Regions from separate parts of the Gordonia sp. WA4-43 genome, predicted to be linked through region 3. Evidence: predicted binding sites of a transcription regulator. Region 3 holds the regulator's gene; each other region holds the start of a gene.
The links. Region 3 encodes LexA, which represses DNA repair genes until DNA is damaged. Its sites were predicted from a motif close to CGAACANNTGTTCG; they were not measured.

Region 1 (3,875 bases), 1.0 Mb from region 3:
GACGACGGCCTTCGCGGCGCGGTCCGCCGCGGCCGGCCAGTCGCCGTCGGCCAGCCGGTACGGATGCCACTGTGCCCAGAGATTGATGACGGAGCGGCCCGGGGGCGCGAGCGTCGGATCGATCGCCGAATAGCTCATCGCGACCACGGCCGGGCGCGGCGGGAGCTCGCCCACCGACGCCGCGGCATGGGCTCGGGTGAGGTGGGCGCGGTCGGTGACCAGCAGTCCGAGAGCCGAATGGACGCCGTGCTCGGGCAGGTCGCCGGGCAGCCCCTGGTAGTCGGGCAGGCCGGTCGTCCCCAGGCGAACCGCCATCCCGATCCCGCTGCCCACGACGATGGCGCGTCGCCAGCGGTCGATGACGCCCGCGTCGAAACCGCCGGCGGCGAGGAGGTCGAGCGTGGTGAGCACGTGGCAGGCGTGGATGACTGTTGCGGCACAACGGGATTGACCCGTGCCGGTGAGCACCCGCCAGTGGTCGCCGCAGCGGGCGACGGAGACCGCGGGGTCGCCGCAGGAGACACGGCCGCCGTCCTGGTGGATCCGGTGCACGAGGGCCTCGGTGAGGGCGCCGCTGCCCCCGATCGCGCGTCCGGGCGGGATTCGGTGCATGAGTGCGGCGAATCCGATCATCGGCGCCGTGCCCGGTGCGCTCATGGGCGGTCCGGACTGGGCGCCGAACCACGCGAGTCCGGCCTTGAGCTGTTCGGACTCGAAATACTCGTCGAGGAGGGAATCGCCGGAGGCCATCAATTCGGCGGTCAGGTTCAGCACCCGGCCGCCGCGCCGGCCGAACAACCCCGTGCGTGCCGTGGTGGCGGTGCCGCCGAGCCCGCCGAAGGCCCGGCCGAACTTCCCCATCGTCGCGGGTTGGTAGAACGCATCCATGACCGCCCGCGCCCGCGGCGTCCACGTCTCCACGAACCGTCGATATGCGGCGGCATCGGCTGCACCGCAGGCGTTCTCGATGGAAGCGCACGTCGCGTCGAGGTCGGTGCGGAAGACGATCGGCGGGGCGGTCGCGGTGGCCGGGACGAACGCCCACGGATCGCAGTCGACGTAGCGCAGGCCGTGCGCGGCGAGGTCGAGGTCGTCGAGGACGGGGGAGTGACGGATCATCAGATGCGACGACGACCCCCGGTCGACCCGATGGCCGGGGAACCGTTCGACGGTGGAGACCGCGCCGCCGGGGATGTCGTCCCGCTCGAGTACTTCCACATCCCGTCCGGCCTGTGCCAGGTAGGCCGCGGCGATCAGGCCGTTGTGGCCCGCGCCGATGACGACGGCGTCACGCCGGGTGCCGTGCATCATCAGCTCCCGGTACCGGCGCGGCGGGCGGCGGCCGGGGGTTGCAGTTCCAGGGGGAGCGGACGGCCGAGGAACGCGAACGGACGCGGATCGCCGGTGAAGGTGAAGTGGCGCAGGACGTCGGTGAAACCCATCCGCCGGTACAACGACCACGCGCGGTTGTCCTCGGCGGGGATCTCCGGGGTCGACAGCAGTACATGGCGTTCGGGCCGATCGGCCAGCAGCCGGGCGAGGAGCGCCTGTCCGATCCCACGGCCCTGAGCGGTCGGGTGGACGTGCAGCTCGGTGAGCTCGAAGTAATCGCGCGCGATCGCCTCGACCGTCTCGGGCGGTCGGCCCGTCTGGCGGAGTCCGAGCCGCAGCTGCTGGTTCCACCATTGACCGGTCGCGCCGGTGTAGCCGTAGGCGATGCCGACGAGCAGGTCGTCGGGTCCGAAGCCGACCGGTGGACCGACCCGGCGCCGCGCGGCTGGCATGGTCCGCGCCTCGTATGGGGTCACCGTCTCGACTGCGCCCACCGCACGCCATCCGGGCCGCGCGATGTGTTCGCGCCAGAGCCCGGCCCGATGGATCTCCGTACCGCGCGGATAATTCATCGCGGTCACGTAGATCTCCAGGGCCGGCTCGAGCCAGGCCCGGGCGTCCTGGCCACTCAGGCTCACCAGGCGGATGGTCAACGGATTTCCGTTCTCTGCATCGTTCGTCCTGCGTCGTCGACCTGCAGACGAGGTCGGCTGCCGCTGGGGCGGGCCGCCCTCTGCCGGGGGCATCGCGTCGCAGGCCACCTCCGGGAATTGTCCTATCGATGATGCACACTCGGCAGGAATCGGCCCGCAGGTGGTGGCGTTGTACTCCCCGGCGGGGGTTTCGGGTCACAGATGTCTTGAACGCCGACGCCGGGATAGCTATATTGAACGTGTCGAACGGATGTTCGATGAATGTGCCTCCGCAAGCTGTTCGCGTTCATCCGACGACACGGTCCGGCGGCGGACGAGGGAAGCGTCTGCCGCCGGACACAGCCCATACGCACGAGGAGGACGACATGGCCAGACACCGCAGCGCCACGGCTCTCACCCACGCGGCGCCCGTCGACCCGGTGATGGTCGGTCGAGCGCGCGATCTCCTCGAACGTGCGCACGTGCTCTTCGACAATGCCGACGGCGTCGACGACGACGTCGAGCGGTTCCGCCAGCTGTACCTCGTTGCCCTCCGCGCCTCGGGCGCGGCCCTCGCCGTGCACGAACCGGTCGGGACCGTGCGGCGCAGGACGTCGAACGCCTGGACCCGCATCGGTGTGGTCGCCCCCGAGCTGGCGCCGATCGCCGCCCGGTTCGCCGCACTGTCGCCGGTTCGGATGAAGATCGAGTCCGGGATCATCCGCACGATCGACCCCGACAGCGTCGCCGGCATGCGGCTGCTCGTCCTCGACTTCCTGCGTCGGGTCGAGACGATGGTCATCGCCTACGAGCAAGGAAAACTCGGTGCCGAAGCGCCGCAGATCGGCGCGACGGCGTGAATCCGGCCACACTTTGCGGTTTCTGGCACCGCCCGGTCGTCGGCAACAGCGAGTAATGGTGGTCGCGGTCGATTTCACCTCGTATCATGGGACGATATAGGCGCAGACGCCTTTCCGGTCGCGGGTGACCTTCGTCGGCGTCACGGATCAGTGAGAAGGAGGGTCGGTGCCACTTTCGGAGCACGAGCAACGCATGCTCGAACAGATCGAGAGCGCGCTGTACGCGGAAGACCCCAAGTTTGCGTCCAGTGTCAAGCGTCGGCGCCTTGGGAAGTCGAGCGGTCGTCGCCGCCTGCAGGCGGCAGCGGTCTTCGTCGTCGGCCTGGTGATGCTGGTCGGCGGACTCATCGTCAACATCAACATCGGCGGATTCCCGATCGTGAGCCTCCTGGGCTTCCTGGTGATGTTCGGGGCCGGCCTCTTCGCTCTCTGGGGAGACAACAACACCGCCGAGGCGGGCTCGTCGTCGACCAGGTCCGGCAAGAAGCAATCGGGGTCGTCCGGCGCCAAGCGCAAGCTGTCGGAACGCATGGAGGAGCGATTCAATCGCCGGTTCGAGCAGGAGTGATCCGCTGATCCCGACTCCGCGTTCGTCGATCGGCTGACCGACTCCCGCAACTTCGCATATTCGACTGAGCCGCGTGCCTTCGGGCACGCGGCTCTTTCATGTCCTCGATTGCTCTCCAGAGCACGCTGAACGGATCCGGGCGCACGGTCGACGGGAGCGAACGCCCGGTCAACGGTCCTCGCGCTTCCATGCTGGCGATCCCCACTTCTCCCCACCGGCGATCCCCACTTCTCCCCACCGGGTCACCCCACTTTGCCCCACTAGAGGATTTGCGCCTGGATTTCCCGCCTCTCGGACCTCATCGGTATCTCTGGTCACACGCTGGTTGCCCTTCTTTCCGCCCGTGACGCGCCGGCGACACGCGCGTTCATCGTCATCTTGAGCTCCCTGAACTGGCAATTTGCTGTCAGTGGGTGAATGCGGGGGCGGTGGGGGTGGAAAGTGGTGGAAAGTGGGGTACTGTGGCAGCACTGGGTGAGGCGA
Region 2 (3,875 bases), 1.3 Mb from region 3:
TCGCAGTGGTTTCCGACGGCGGGGTCATCGTGCACGGGCCACCGGTCGAGGTGCTGACGCCGGCTCTGCTGGCCGACGTCTTCGAGGTGTCCGGCACCGTCGTCGATCATCCATCGACGGGCCTGCCCCATCTGCTCCTGAACACTCCCACCACCACACCCGCCCCCAGCACTCTGACGAAAGACATCCCGTGAGAGGACATCCTTTGACCATACGTACGTCCCGAGTCCCCCCGACCGTCGCCATCGTGGCGGCGGCTCTGACGCTGGGAACTGCCACAGCCTGCGGTACCGACAGCACCGCAGCGTCGGAAAACACTGTCACCATATCGAATTGCGGAGCCGACGTCGCATACCCGCAACCCCTCGGCCGGTTGTTCGTCAACGACGGCGGCATGATCGCGATCGCACTCGCCGCCGGTGCCCGTGACAACATGGTGGCGGTCAGCGCGCTCGCCCGGGACAAAGACGTCCTGCGGCTGGAGTACGGACCCCAGGTCGACACCCTGAACGAGGTCGCGACCGAACGTCCCACCCTCGAGAACATCGTCGCGGCGAAACCCCAAGTGCTGTATGCCGGATACAACTACGGCATGAGCGAATCGCGCGGGATCACACCCGAGATCCTCGCCGGACACGGCATCGACGTGTACCAGTTGTCCGAGGCGTGCCGGCAGACCGAGGGCGAGGCGCAGCGCGGCACCATGGACCCGTGGGTCGCGCTCGACACCGATCTGCGCAACATCGGCACCCTCACCGGCAATCCCGAGCAGGGCGCCGCCGCGGCCGACGAGGTGGCCGACCGCCTCGAGAAGCTGCGCGCCGCACCACAACCCGCCGCGAAACCGACGGTCTTCGTCTTCGACAGCGTCTCGGACACCATCTTCTCCTCCGGATCCTTCGGCGGCCCGCAGGGCATCATCGACGCCGCGGGCGCGCGCAACGCGACCGAGGACATCGAGGACACCTGGACCGCCGTGAGCTGGGAACGCCTCACCACCGCGGACCCCGACGTCATCGTGTTCGTCGACTATCCCGGCCAGTCGGTCGAGGAGAAGATCGCCGCCTTGCGCTCGAATCCGGCGAGCCGGAACCTGAAGGCGGTGCGCGAGAACCGCTTCGTGAACCTGCCGTACGCGATGTGGGTGTCGAGCCCACTCAACATCGACGCCGCCGAGATCATGCGCGGCGTTCTCGAGAACCACGGCCTCGCACCGGAATCCGGTATCACCCCGTCCCTGGATGTCGCGCAATTGGACCTCGGGGGCAACAACTGGCTGGAGTGAGTCGCGGGACGCCCCGTTGAACACGTGGGGCCGCGGCGATCGTCATGCCGCCGCCCCACGGAGTAGTCGGTGGACCCCCTACCACGAGGCACCGACAAGTTACCGGCTCCGAATAGCGTTGCACAACATCAGTTTTGGCTTGCAACGCGCTCGCAACGGTGTACACTCGAACGTACATTCGCGGCAACGGTTCTCGGGGGTGACCATGTCTGACGAACAAGCGGCGCGGCGACCGCGCGCCCTCGAGTTGGTGGCCGACCTGCACCGCATCCTCGGTGAGTTGCAGACCGTGGACCTGTCGCCGTGTACCGATGCCGAACTCGCCGACGTGGCCGCGGAGACCGAACGCGCCATCGCGCGTCTGACCGTCGCCGGAGACCGGCAGATCGATCAGGTCGAGGCCCGCGACCTACCCCGCAAGGCCGGCTGCCGCACCCTCATGCAGTACATGACACACCGGCTACGAGTCTCGAACCCGATGCGCCGCCGTAAGCAGATGGACGCCACCGCCCACCGCACCAGCCTCGGCGGCGAACTCCTCCCACCCGAATACCCCTGCCTCGCCGAAGCTTTCGCACAAGGCACAGTCGGCACCGCCCACGTACAAGCCACCCTCGACGTCCTCGACCGCATCCCCGGCACCATCGACCACGATGTACAGGTCGCCGCTGAACGACAGATGGCCGAGATCGCCGAAGCCCACACGCCCGCCGACATCACCCAACTCGGCTCGCGGCTGCTTGCCCACCTCGACCCCGACGGCACCCTGTCCGACGACACCGACCAGAAACGACGCCGCGGCCTGTGGATAGGACGGCAACGCGCCGACGGCACCGCCAAAATCTCCGGCACCCTGACCCCCGCACTCGCCGCCCGACTCACCATGATGTTCGCCGTCTGGGGCAAACCCGGACTCAACAACCCCGACGACCCCGCCTCACCCAGCGGACCGGCCGGCACCGCCGACCCCGAAGCCCTCACCGCCGCAGCCGACCGCGACGGTCGCACTCTCGCCCAGACCAATCACGACGCACTCGACGCCGCACTCGCCGCAGGCTTCGCCGACGGAACACTCGGCACCTCGCACCGAGGGCTACCCGTGCAACTGATCATCAAAGCCGACCTCAACGACCTCATCCGCGAAGCCGGACTCGCCACCACCGCCACCGGCACCCTGCTGCCCATCCGGGACCTGATCACGATGGCCGCCGACATGCAACCCTGGCTCGCGATCTTCAAAGACGCCACCACCGTCCCCCTGCACTTCGGACGGGGCAAACGCCTGGCCACCCGCGAACAACGCCTCGTCTCCTTCGCCCGCCCCGACGGGGAAGTGTGTTCGGCACCCGGGTGCGATCAACCCGCCACCCACGTCGAGCTTCATCACGCCGAACGAGACTGGGCCAAGGGCGGTCTCACCGACATCGACGACCTCGCCCCGGCCTGTCCCCGTCACAACCGCATGGTCGGCGACCAACCCGGCCAATACACCACCCGCATCGCCCGATCCGGCCCCGACGAAGGCCGCTGCCTCTGGCGATTGAACGCCGAACCCGGCGCACCGCCCAACCCCGAACACATCAACCGCCGACCCGACATACCCCGGCGGTTCGCACAACACCTGAACACCGTGCGCAACGAGATCCACGGACCTGCCACCAGGTCCGGCGACCAGTCGCGCCCCGACGCCGTCGGCTACGGCGACCGCGGCCGGCGCCTCGAACTCGCCTACCGCGAACTCGTCCATCCGCGAACACCGCCGGAGCACCTCACCACCCCACCGCTGACCCCGGTCGAAGCAGCACTCGCACGCATACTCGCTGACCACGCGTGATTGCACACGACACGAGGGGCCCGGCATCGGAATGCCGGGCCCCTCGTGGGTGTCAGTGCGCCTGATCAGATCAGGCCTGCGGTGCCTCCGCGAAGTTGCGGGTGACCGCCGGGTCGACCGGGATGCCCGGGCCCGTCGTCGTGGAGACGGTGACCTTCTTGATGTAGCGGCCCTTGGCGGCCGACGGCTTGGCGCGCATGATCTCGTCGTAGGCAGCGCCGTAGTTCTCGGCCAGCTTGGCCGGGTCGAACGAGGCCTTGCCGATGACGAAGTGCAGGTTCGCAGCCTTGTCGACGCGGAAGTTGATCTTGCCGCCCTTGATGTCGTTGACGGCCTTGGTGACGTCGGTGGTCACGGTGCCCGTCTTCGGGTTCGGCATCAGGCCGCGGGGTCCGAGGACACGCGCGATACGGCCGACCTTGGCCATCTGATCCGGGGTGGCGATCGCGGCGTCGAAGTCCAGCCAACCGCCCTGGATGCGCTCGATCAGATCCTCGGCGCCGACCTCGTCGGCACCGGCGGCGGTGGCCTCGGCGGCCTTGTCGCCGGCGGCGAACACGATCACGCGGGCAGTCTTACCGGTGCCGTGCGGCAGATTGACGGTGCCTCGAACCATCTGGTCTGCCTTACGGGGGTCGACGCCCAGCCGGATCGCGACCTCGACGGTCGCGTCGGTGTTCTTCGACGACGTGTCCTTGGCCAGCTCCACAGCCTCCAGCGGGCTGTACAGCTTGGTCTTGTCGACCTTCTCGGCCG
Region 3 (3,875 bases):
CTGTGTTTACGCCTGTTTGTGTTGACAAGTCAAGCACTTTTTGTAACGGTGGTCACATCGGTAGTCGAATGAGAGGCAAGACGATGGCGCAGATCCTGACGGGAACCCCGGTGGTCGGCGGGTTGGCCCACGGTCCCGCGCTGTGGCCGGGCGAGCGACCCGATCACTCGCCGGAGAAGCTCGGCGTCGGTGTGGAGATCGCCGAGGAACGGCGCGCCGACGAGGTCACGCGCTTCGCCACCGCGGCCGGCGCCGTCGCCGCGCGGCTGCGCACGCGCGCGTCGCAGAACACCGGGGTGACGGCCGAGGTGCTCGCCGCGACGGCGGGCCTGGCCGAGGACCGCGGCTGGATCGGTGCCGCGACCGCGCTCATCGGCAAGGGCGCCCCCGCCGAGGCCGCTGCCGTCGCGGCCACCGAACAGTTCGCGGCGGTGTTCACCAAGCTCGGCGGACTGATGGCCGAGCGGGTCACCGATCTCAACGACGTGCGCGACCGGGTCCTCGCCGAACTGCTCGGCCTACCCGAACCTGGTGTGCCCACTCCGGAGGTGCCGTCGGTCCTGCTCGCCGACGACCTCGCGCCCGCCGACACCGCGGGCCTCGACCCCACGAGCACCATCGCCCTCGTCACCCGCCTCGGCGGACCGACCAGCCACACCGCGATCATCGCGCGCCAGCTGGGGATCCCGTGCGTGGTGGCGGTGGCCGACCTGGACGAGATCGAGCCCGGCACAACCATTCTCGTCGACGGCAGCACCGGGCGAATCGAGGTGGAGCCCGATGCGGAGGCGGCCCGGGCTCGCGTCGACGAGGATCGGCGGCATGCCGCACTCGTCGCCGGCTGGACCGGTCCGGGGCAGACCGCCGACGGGGTGGCCGTGGCGGTGCTCGCCAACGTCGCCGACGGATCGTCGGCACGCGCCGCGGCCGGGTACCCCGTCGAGGGCGTCGGGCTCTTCCGCACCGAACTCGCGTTCCTCGAGCGTGCCGACGAACCGTCGGTGGACGAGCAGGCCGCGATCTACCGGGAGGTGCTCGATGCGTTCGACGGGCAGAAGGTGGTCATCCGCACCCTCGACGCCGGGTCCGACAAACCGCTCCGGTTCGTGACCCATCCCGACGAATCGAACCCAGCGCTCGGCGTGCGGGGCGATCGGATCGCGCTGGCGCACCCCGAGATCCGCGCGCATCAGCTCGACGCGATCGCGCAGGCCGCGTCGGGGTCGGCCGTCGCGCCGTGGGTCATGGCGCCGATGATCGCCTCGCCGGCGGAGGCGCGCACCTTCGCCGCCGAGGTCCGCGGCCGTGGTCTGGTCGCCGGGGTGATGATCGAGGTGCCCGCGGCGGCGATCCTGGCCGAAGCCGTCCTCGCCGAGGTGGACTTCGTATCCATCGGCACCAACGATCTGACCCAGTACACGATGGCGGCCGACCGGATGTCGGCCGATCTCGCCGGACTGACCGACCCGTGGCAACCGGCCGTGTTGAGCCTCATCGCGGGTGTCGCGGCAGCGGGTGCACGTCAGGGAAAGCCGGTCGGGGTGTGCGGCGAGGCCGCCGCCGATCCGAACCTCGCCTGCGTGCTCGTCGGTCTCGGGGTCACCTCGCTGTCCAGCGCGCCGGCTGCTGCCGCGGCCGTGGGGGCCCGGCTCGGCGAGGTGTCCGCACCGGACTGCCGGGCCGCCGCCGAGGCTGCCCTGGCCACCTCGGATCCCGCCGCGGCGCGCGAGGCTGCCGCGGCGGTGCTCGACGGTTCGGTCGGTGGAGAGGTCAGACTCGCCGCATCACGGTGACGACCTTGCCGAGGATGACGGCATCGTTGCCCGGGATCGGATCGAACAGTTCGTTGTGCGGCATGAGCCAGACGTTGGGGCCCTGACGCTTGAAGGTCTTCACGGTGGCCTCGCCGTCGATCATGGCCGCGACGATGTCGCCGTTGTCGGCGACGTTCTGCTGCCGGACCACGACCCAGTCGCCGTCGCAGATCGCGGCGTCGATCATCGACTCGCCGACGACGCGCAACAGGAAGAGAGATCCCTCGCCGACCAGCTCACGGGGCAGCGGGAAGACGTCCTCGACGGCCTCCTCGGCCAGGATCGGACCGCCGGCCGCGATTCGGCCGAGAACCGGCACGAAGGTCGGCTCGGGCAGCTGACCGGCCGACGGGGTGTCCGGCGACGGGGTGTCACTCGGGGCGATGTTGACCGCACGGGGACGGTTCGCGTCGCGCTTGAGCAGCCCCTTGCGTTCCAGCGTCCGCAACTGATGGGCCACCGACGACGTCGAGGCCAGGCCGACCTCGTCGCCGATCTCCCGGATGGTCGGCGGATAACCGCGCTCGCGCACCGAGCGGCGGATCACCTCCAGGACCCCGGCCTGTCGCGGGGTGAGTGAGGCCTCGGCGGCGGCGGCGTCGAACGGGGCCTCGTCGTCGGCGCCCCGCGCTCGGCCGCGCCTATCGCCGGTGTCACTCATGTTCGGTTCCTCTCGTCTTCGGAACGTGCTGGTAGATGGCTTGCACCGGGTCCGAGCCTAGCCGAGTGCGACCGGCACCTCAAACATTTGTTCGATGTGTCGCGAGACTTTGTCGGGACGTCGTGCTACAAATTCGAACATCAGTGCATCGAACATCTGATCGATGTTCGAACACCGACCGTCACACCCCGCACGATCCCAGACACCCGAACACCGGAGGGCACCATGCGCACCGCCACTCTCGTCGCTCCCGTCCGCACCGACCGTCCCGACGCTGTCCGGCCCCCCACCGACCGCGCCGATGGGGTCCGGACGCGCGCCCCGCTGTCCGACGGCGGCCGCCCGGTAGACAACCGGCCGGCCGGCACCCGACCGCGGGGTGCGTCGCCGGTGACCCCGCGGGTCGGCGGCACCCACTGTGGCTCTCCGGTCGGGGTGCGCGGGCGTGGCCCGGTCGGACCCGACGCGGCGGTGTTCCGTCGCCGCCGCCGCACCGCGGTCGCGCTCCTCGCCGGCGTCGGGCTGGCGTTCGTCGTGTGGGTGTTCGGTGTCGTGGGCCAGAACTACTCGGACTCGCTGACCCCGTCCGCCGTGAGTGCCGAGGTCGTCCACGTGCGCTCGGGGGACTCGCTCAGCTCGATCGCCGGCCGGGTGGCACCCGAGATGCCGCGCGAGGTCGTGATCGACGAGATCGTCGCGATGAACGATCTGGGGTCGAGCGCGCTGCAGGTGGGCCAGCCCCTGCTCACCCCCCGGTACCGCTGAGGCTGGGCGGTATCCTCGATGTCACAGGGGCCGGCCGACAAGCGGCGGGGCGCACGCTTCGGGTGCGTTCCAGCGTCCCGCGACCTGCGTGAGGACACGATGCGCTGCCCCTTCTGCAAGAACGACGACACCAAGGTCATCGACTCGCGTGTCGCAGATGAAGGGCAGGCCATCCGCCGCCGTCGCTCCTGTGTGGAGTGCGGTCGCCGGTTCTCGACCGTGGAGAGCGCCGTGCTCGCGGTGGTCAAACGCAACGGCGTGACCGAACCATTCAGCCGGGAGAAGGTCATGCGCGGCGTGCGGCGAGCCTGTCAGGGCCGCCACGTCGCCGAGGACGCGCTCGCGCAACTCGCCCAGCAGGTCGAGGACACGGTGCGCGCCAGTGGATCGGCCGAGATCCCCAGCAACGAGGTCGGACTCGCCATCCTGGGCCCGCTCCGCGATCTCGACGAGGTGGCGTATCTGCGCTTCGCCTCGGTGTACCGGTCGTTCGACTCGGTGGAGGACTTCCAGCGTGAGATCGACGACCTGAAGGCGGCATCGGGTTCCGGGAGCGCGCTCGCCGAACCCGTGTCAGCCGAGCCGGTCCAGAGCTCGTAGGACCCGTTTCTCCGACACCGGGAACGCGGTACCGA
Region 4 (3,875 bases), 2.2 Mb from region 3:
AGAGACGAGGCGCTGTTCGCGGGTGGCCAGACGTCTGCCGCGCCCGAAGTGCAGCGGCACAGTGGTGGCGTCTTTGAAGATCGCCAACCACGGCTGGACGTCACCGGCCATCGCGATCAAGTCCCGGATGGGCAGCAGGGTTCCGGTGGCGGTGGTCGCGAGTCCGGCTTCGCGGACGAGGTCGCCGAGGTCGGCTTTGATGATCAGTTGGACGGGCAGGCCGCGGTGCGAGGTGCCGAGTGCGCCGTCGGCGAAACCTGCGGCGAGTGCAGCGTCGAGCGCGTCGTGATTGGACTGGGCGAGGGTGCGGCCGTCGCGGTCGGCTGCGGTGGCCAGGGCGTCGGGGTCGGCGGCACCGGCCGGCCCGCTGGGCGAGGCGGGGTCGTCGGGGTTATTGAGTCCGGGTTTGCCCCACACGGCGAACATCATGGTGAGTCGGGCGGCGAGTGCGGGTGTCAGGGTGCCGGAGATCTTGGCGGTGCCATCGGCGCGTTGCCGACCGATCCACAGGCCGCGGCGTCGTTTCTGGTCGGTGTCGTCGGTCAGGGTGCCGTCGGGGTCGAGGTGGGCGAGCAGGCGGGCACCGAGTTGGGTGATCTCAGCGGGGGTGTGGTCGGTGGCGATCTCGGCCATCTGCCGCTCAGCGGCGACCTTGATGTCGTGGTCGACGGCGACCGGGATGCGGTCGAGGACATCCAATGCGGCCTGCACGTGCGCGGTGCCGACCGCGCCTTGTGCGAAAGCTTCCGCGAGGCAGGGGTATTCGGGTGGGAGGACCTCGCCGCCGAGGCTGGTCCGGTGGGCGGTGGCGTCCATCTGCTTACGGCGGCGCATCGGGTTCGAGACTCGTAGCCGATGTGTCATGTACTGCATGAGGGTCCGGCAGCCGGCCTTGCGGGGCAGGTCGCGAGCGACGGCCTGATCGATCTGCCGGTCTCCGGCGACGGTCAGACGTGCGATGGCGCGTTCGGTCTCCGCGGCCACTTCAGCGAGTTCGGCATCGGTACACGGTGACAGATCCACGGTCTGCAACTTGTCGAGGGTGCGGTGGAGATCGGCCACCAACTCAACGGCACGCGGTTGCGGCGCTGTCGAATCGCCACCGACGCGTGTGGTGTCGGACATGACGGTCACCTCCCCCGAGAACCGTTGCTGCGAATGTACGTTCGACTGTACACGAAAGAAGGGTAAACGGCAGCTCGAAATACGTTGTCCAACAGAATCTTTGCTGCGCGGAGTTGCCACCTTGGATTGTCGGTGGTTGCTGGTAGTCTCCGCCTGCGGGCAAGAACTGTGCGGTCTTTGCGGTGTGGGACCCTTCGTGACGCGCCCTCCGCAAGCTCCGGCCGCTCCTCAGGGAGCAGTGGTTGGCCGCGCCCTCCGCAAGCTCCGGCCGCTCCTCAGCTCTCGACGCAATGGTTGTGTCGTTCTTTCGGATCAGGGAGCAGGGGTACCGGCGCTCACGCACCTCAACCTTTAGAGCCGCGGGGTGGGCCCTAGGTACCCCGGGGGACGTCGCTTACGATGAGGCACCGTGCCTGTGACAGCCCCGACCTCGCCTGAGGATTCCGCCGAACCGTCCTCGTCGGGGCCGGCATCGTCGGGGCAAGGGACCAGGATCTCCGCGGGCACCGCCCGGTGGATCGCGATCGTGGCGGGGATCGCCGGCATCGTGCTGTGTGCCCTCACCCCGCTGCTGCCGGTCAAGGCCGTCGATGCCGGTTTCGAGTGGCCGGCCGGGCAGGATCTGAACGCCGACACGTCGTCGGTGATGGCGCCGCTCATCGCGCAGACCCCGCAGACCCTCGACGCCCGCATTCCGTGCGCGACGCTGGCGTCGGCACCGGACGGCGTGGTCCTCGCCACGATGCCGACCAATGCACCACGCTCGAAGTCGTCGTCGCTGTGGGTCACCGCCACCGACGCCGCGATCACCGTGACCTTCCGGAACAGTCTCGCCGCGACCGCCTCCCGCGCCGACCTGAGCCGATGCTCGGAACTGCGCATCTTCTCCGCCCCCACCGGCCCGGGTGCGCAGTTCGTCGGGCTCGGCGAGTCGACGACCCTGCCGCCGGACCGCCGCCCGCAGGTCGACGGCATCTTCAGCAACCTCAGCCCGGAACAGGCACGCGACGCCGCTGGTAACGGCCTGCGCGTGCAGGTGGCCATCGACAACCGGTACGAGTCGTCCCCGTCGATCCTCAAGATCATCGTGATGGTGCTCGCCACGCTGTCGGTACTCGTCGCCGTCGTCGCGCTCGGGCTGCTCGACCGCATCGGCGGGTACCACCGGCGGATCGGCGCGCGCACCCGCTCGTGGTGGCATTTACTGAAAGCCCGGGCCAGCGACCTGGTCGTCACCGCGATCCTGCTGATTTGGAGCGTCCTCGGGGCCGGTTCGCCCGACGACGGTTACATCCTCAACATGGGCCGTACCGCCGACGGTTTCGGCTACCTCGCCAACTACTACCGCTTCTACGGCATCCCCGAAGCACCGTTCGACTGGTACTACAGCTTCCTTGCGGCGTGGTCGTCGGTCTCGCCGTCGGTGCTGTGGATGCACATCCCGCAACTCGTCGCCGGACTCGTGTCGTGGTTCGTCCTGAGCCGGGTGCTGCTGCCACGCCTCGGCCCCGCGGTACGGCGCAGTTCGTCGGCCATCTGGGCGGGCGCCCTGACGTTCACCGCGTTCTGGTTGCCGTTCTGCAGCGGCTTGCGCAGCGAGGGGATCATCGTCCTCGGTTCGCTGCTGACCTGGTGGGCAGCGGAATACGCCATCGCGACCCGGCGGCTCCTGCCCGCGGCACTGGCCGCCCTCGTCGCGGGCTTCACCCTGGCGCTCGCCCCGCACGGCGTCGTCGGCGTGGCCATCCTGCTGGTGGCGGCCCGCTCACTGCTGCACATCCTCATCGACCGACGGAACCGGATGGACGGATCCCGTTGGGCGGCAACGCTCGCCCTCCTCGCGCCGATCGCGGCCGCAGGCATGCTGGTCCTGATCGTGGTGTTCCGCGATCAGACCCTGGCCACCGTCCTCGAAGCGATCAAGCTGCGCTACTCGGTCGGGCCGGTCATCTCCTGGCACCAGGAGTTCCTGCGGTACTACTTCATCTCGGTCGTGACCGACGACGGCGCCCTCACCCGTCGCGTACCGCTGCTCCTGCTACTCGCCGGCCTGTTCGTCACGGTCGCGGTCATGTTGCGGCGCACGAGGATTCGCGGAGTCGACCCGGGACCCGTGTGGCGTCTCATCGGCGCCGTCGGGGTCACCCTCCTCCTGTTCGCGTTCACGCCGACCAAGTGGACCATCCAGTTCGGCGTGCTCGCCGGGCTGGCGGCGGCGATCGCGGCGGCGGCCACCGTCGCCGTGGCCCAGTCGGCGGCCCGTTCGGCGCGAAACCTGACGGTCTTCGTCTCCGGACTGTTGTTCGCGATGGCCGCCGCGATGGCCGGATACAACTCGTGGCCGTTCCTCTACGAATACGGCATCTCCTGGTTCGACCGCGCCCCCGTCATCGCCGGCTACCAGGCGTCGACGCTGTTCCTCATCCTCGCCGTGCTCGCGGCCGCGGTCGCGGTCTGGCAACACCTGCGGCTGGACTACGTGACCAATCGCGGTCTCGCACATGCCGACACCGGGCCCGGCGAGACCCGAGCCGATCGCCGACGACTCTTTCTCGCCTCCTCACCACTGGCGGTGATCGCCGGTCTGCTGGTGATCGTGGAGTTGCTGCTGTTCGCCAAAGCCGCGGTGACCCGGTACCCGGCGTCGACCGCACTCGCCGAGAACCTGAACGCGCTGCGCGGCAACAGCTGTGGCCTCGCCGACGATGTCCTCGTCGAACTCGACCCCAACGCCGGCATGCTGATCCCGG

Region 1: LEL84_RS05855 (SAV_6107 family HEPN domain-containing protein) is a predicted target of LexA. The motif match lies at 2,229-2,242, and genes of this name have one in related genera.
Region 2: LEL84_RS20300 (HNH endonuclease signature motif containing protein) is a predicted target of LexA. The motif match lies at 1,453-1,466, and genes of this name have one in related genera.
Region 4: LEL84_RS15935 (HNH endonuclease signature motif containing protein) is a predicted target of LexA. The motif match lies at 1,156-1,169, and genes of this name have one in related genera.

Annotation. Positions count from the first base shown of each region.
Region 1 is NZ_CP084736.1:1,310,403-1,314,277, reverse strand. It holds gene LEL84_RS05865 (phytoene desaturase family protein) at 1-1,308, opposite strand, end outside; gene LEL84_RS05860 (GNAT family N-acetyltransferase) at 1,311-1,985, opposite strand; gene LEL84_RS05855 (SAV_6107 family HEPN domain-containing protein) at 2,351-2,824, shown strand; gene LEL84_RS05850 (DUF3040 domain-containing protein) at 2,991-3,392, shown strand.
Region 2 is NZ_CP084736.1:4,484,142-4,488,016, reverse strand. It holds gene LEL84_RS20310 (ABC transporter ATP-binding protein) at 1-194, shown strand, start outside; gene LEL84_RS20305 (ABC transporter substrate-binding protein) at 206-1,285, shown strand; gene LEL84_RS20300 (HNH endonuclease signature motif containing protein) at 1,491-3,119, shown strand; gene rplA (50S ribosomal protein L1) at 3,190-3,875, opposite strand, start outside.
Region 3 is NZ_CP084736.1:311,148-315,022, forward strand. It holds gene LEL84_RS01455 (phosphoenolpyruvate--protein phosphotransferase) at 84-1,793, shown strand; gene lexA (transcriptional repressor LexA) at 1,771-2,475, opposite strand; gene LEL84_RS01465 (LysM peptidoglycan-binding domain-containing protein) at 2,701-3,240, shown strand; gene nrdR (transcriptional regulator NrdR) at 3,340-3,840, shown strand; gene hrpA (ATP-dependent RNA helicase HrpA) at 3,814-3,875, opposite strand, start outside.
Region 4 is NZ_CP084736.1:3,581,600-3,585,474, reverse strand. It holds gene LEL84_RS15935 (HNH endonuclease signature motif containing protein) at 1-1,125, opposite strand, end outside; gene LEL84_RS15930 (arabinosyltransferase domain-containing protein) at 1,535-3,875, shown strand, end outside.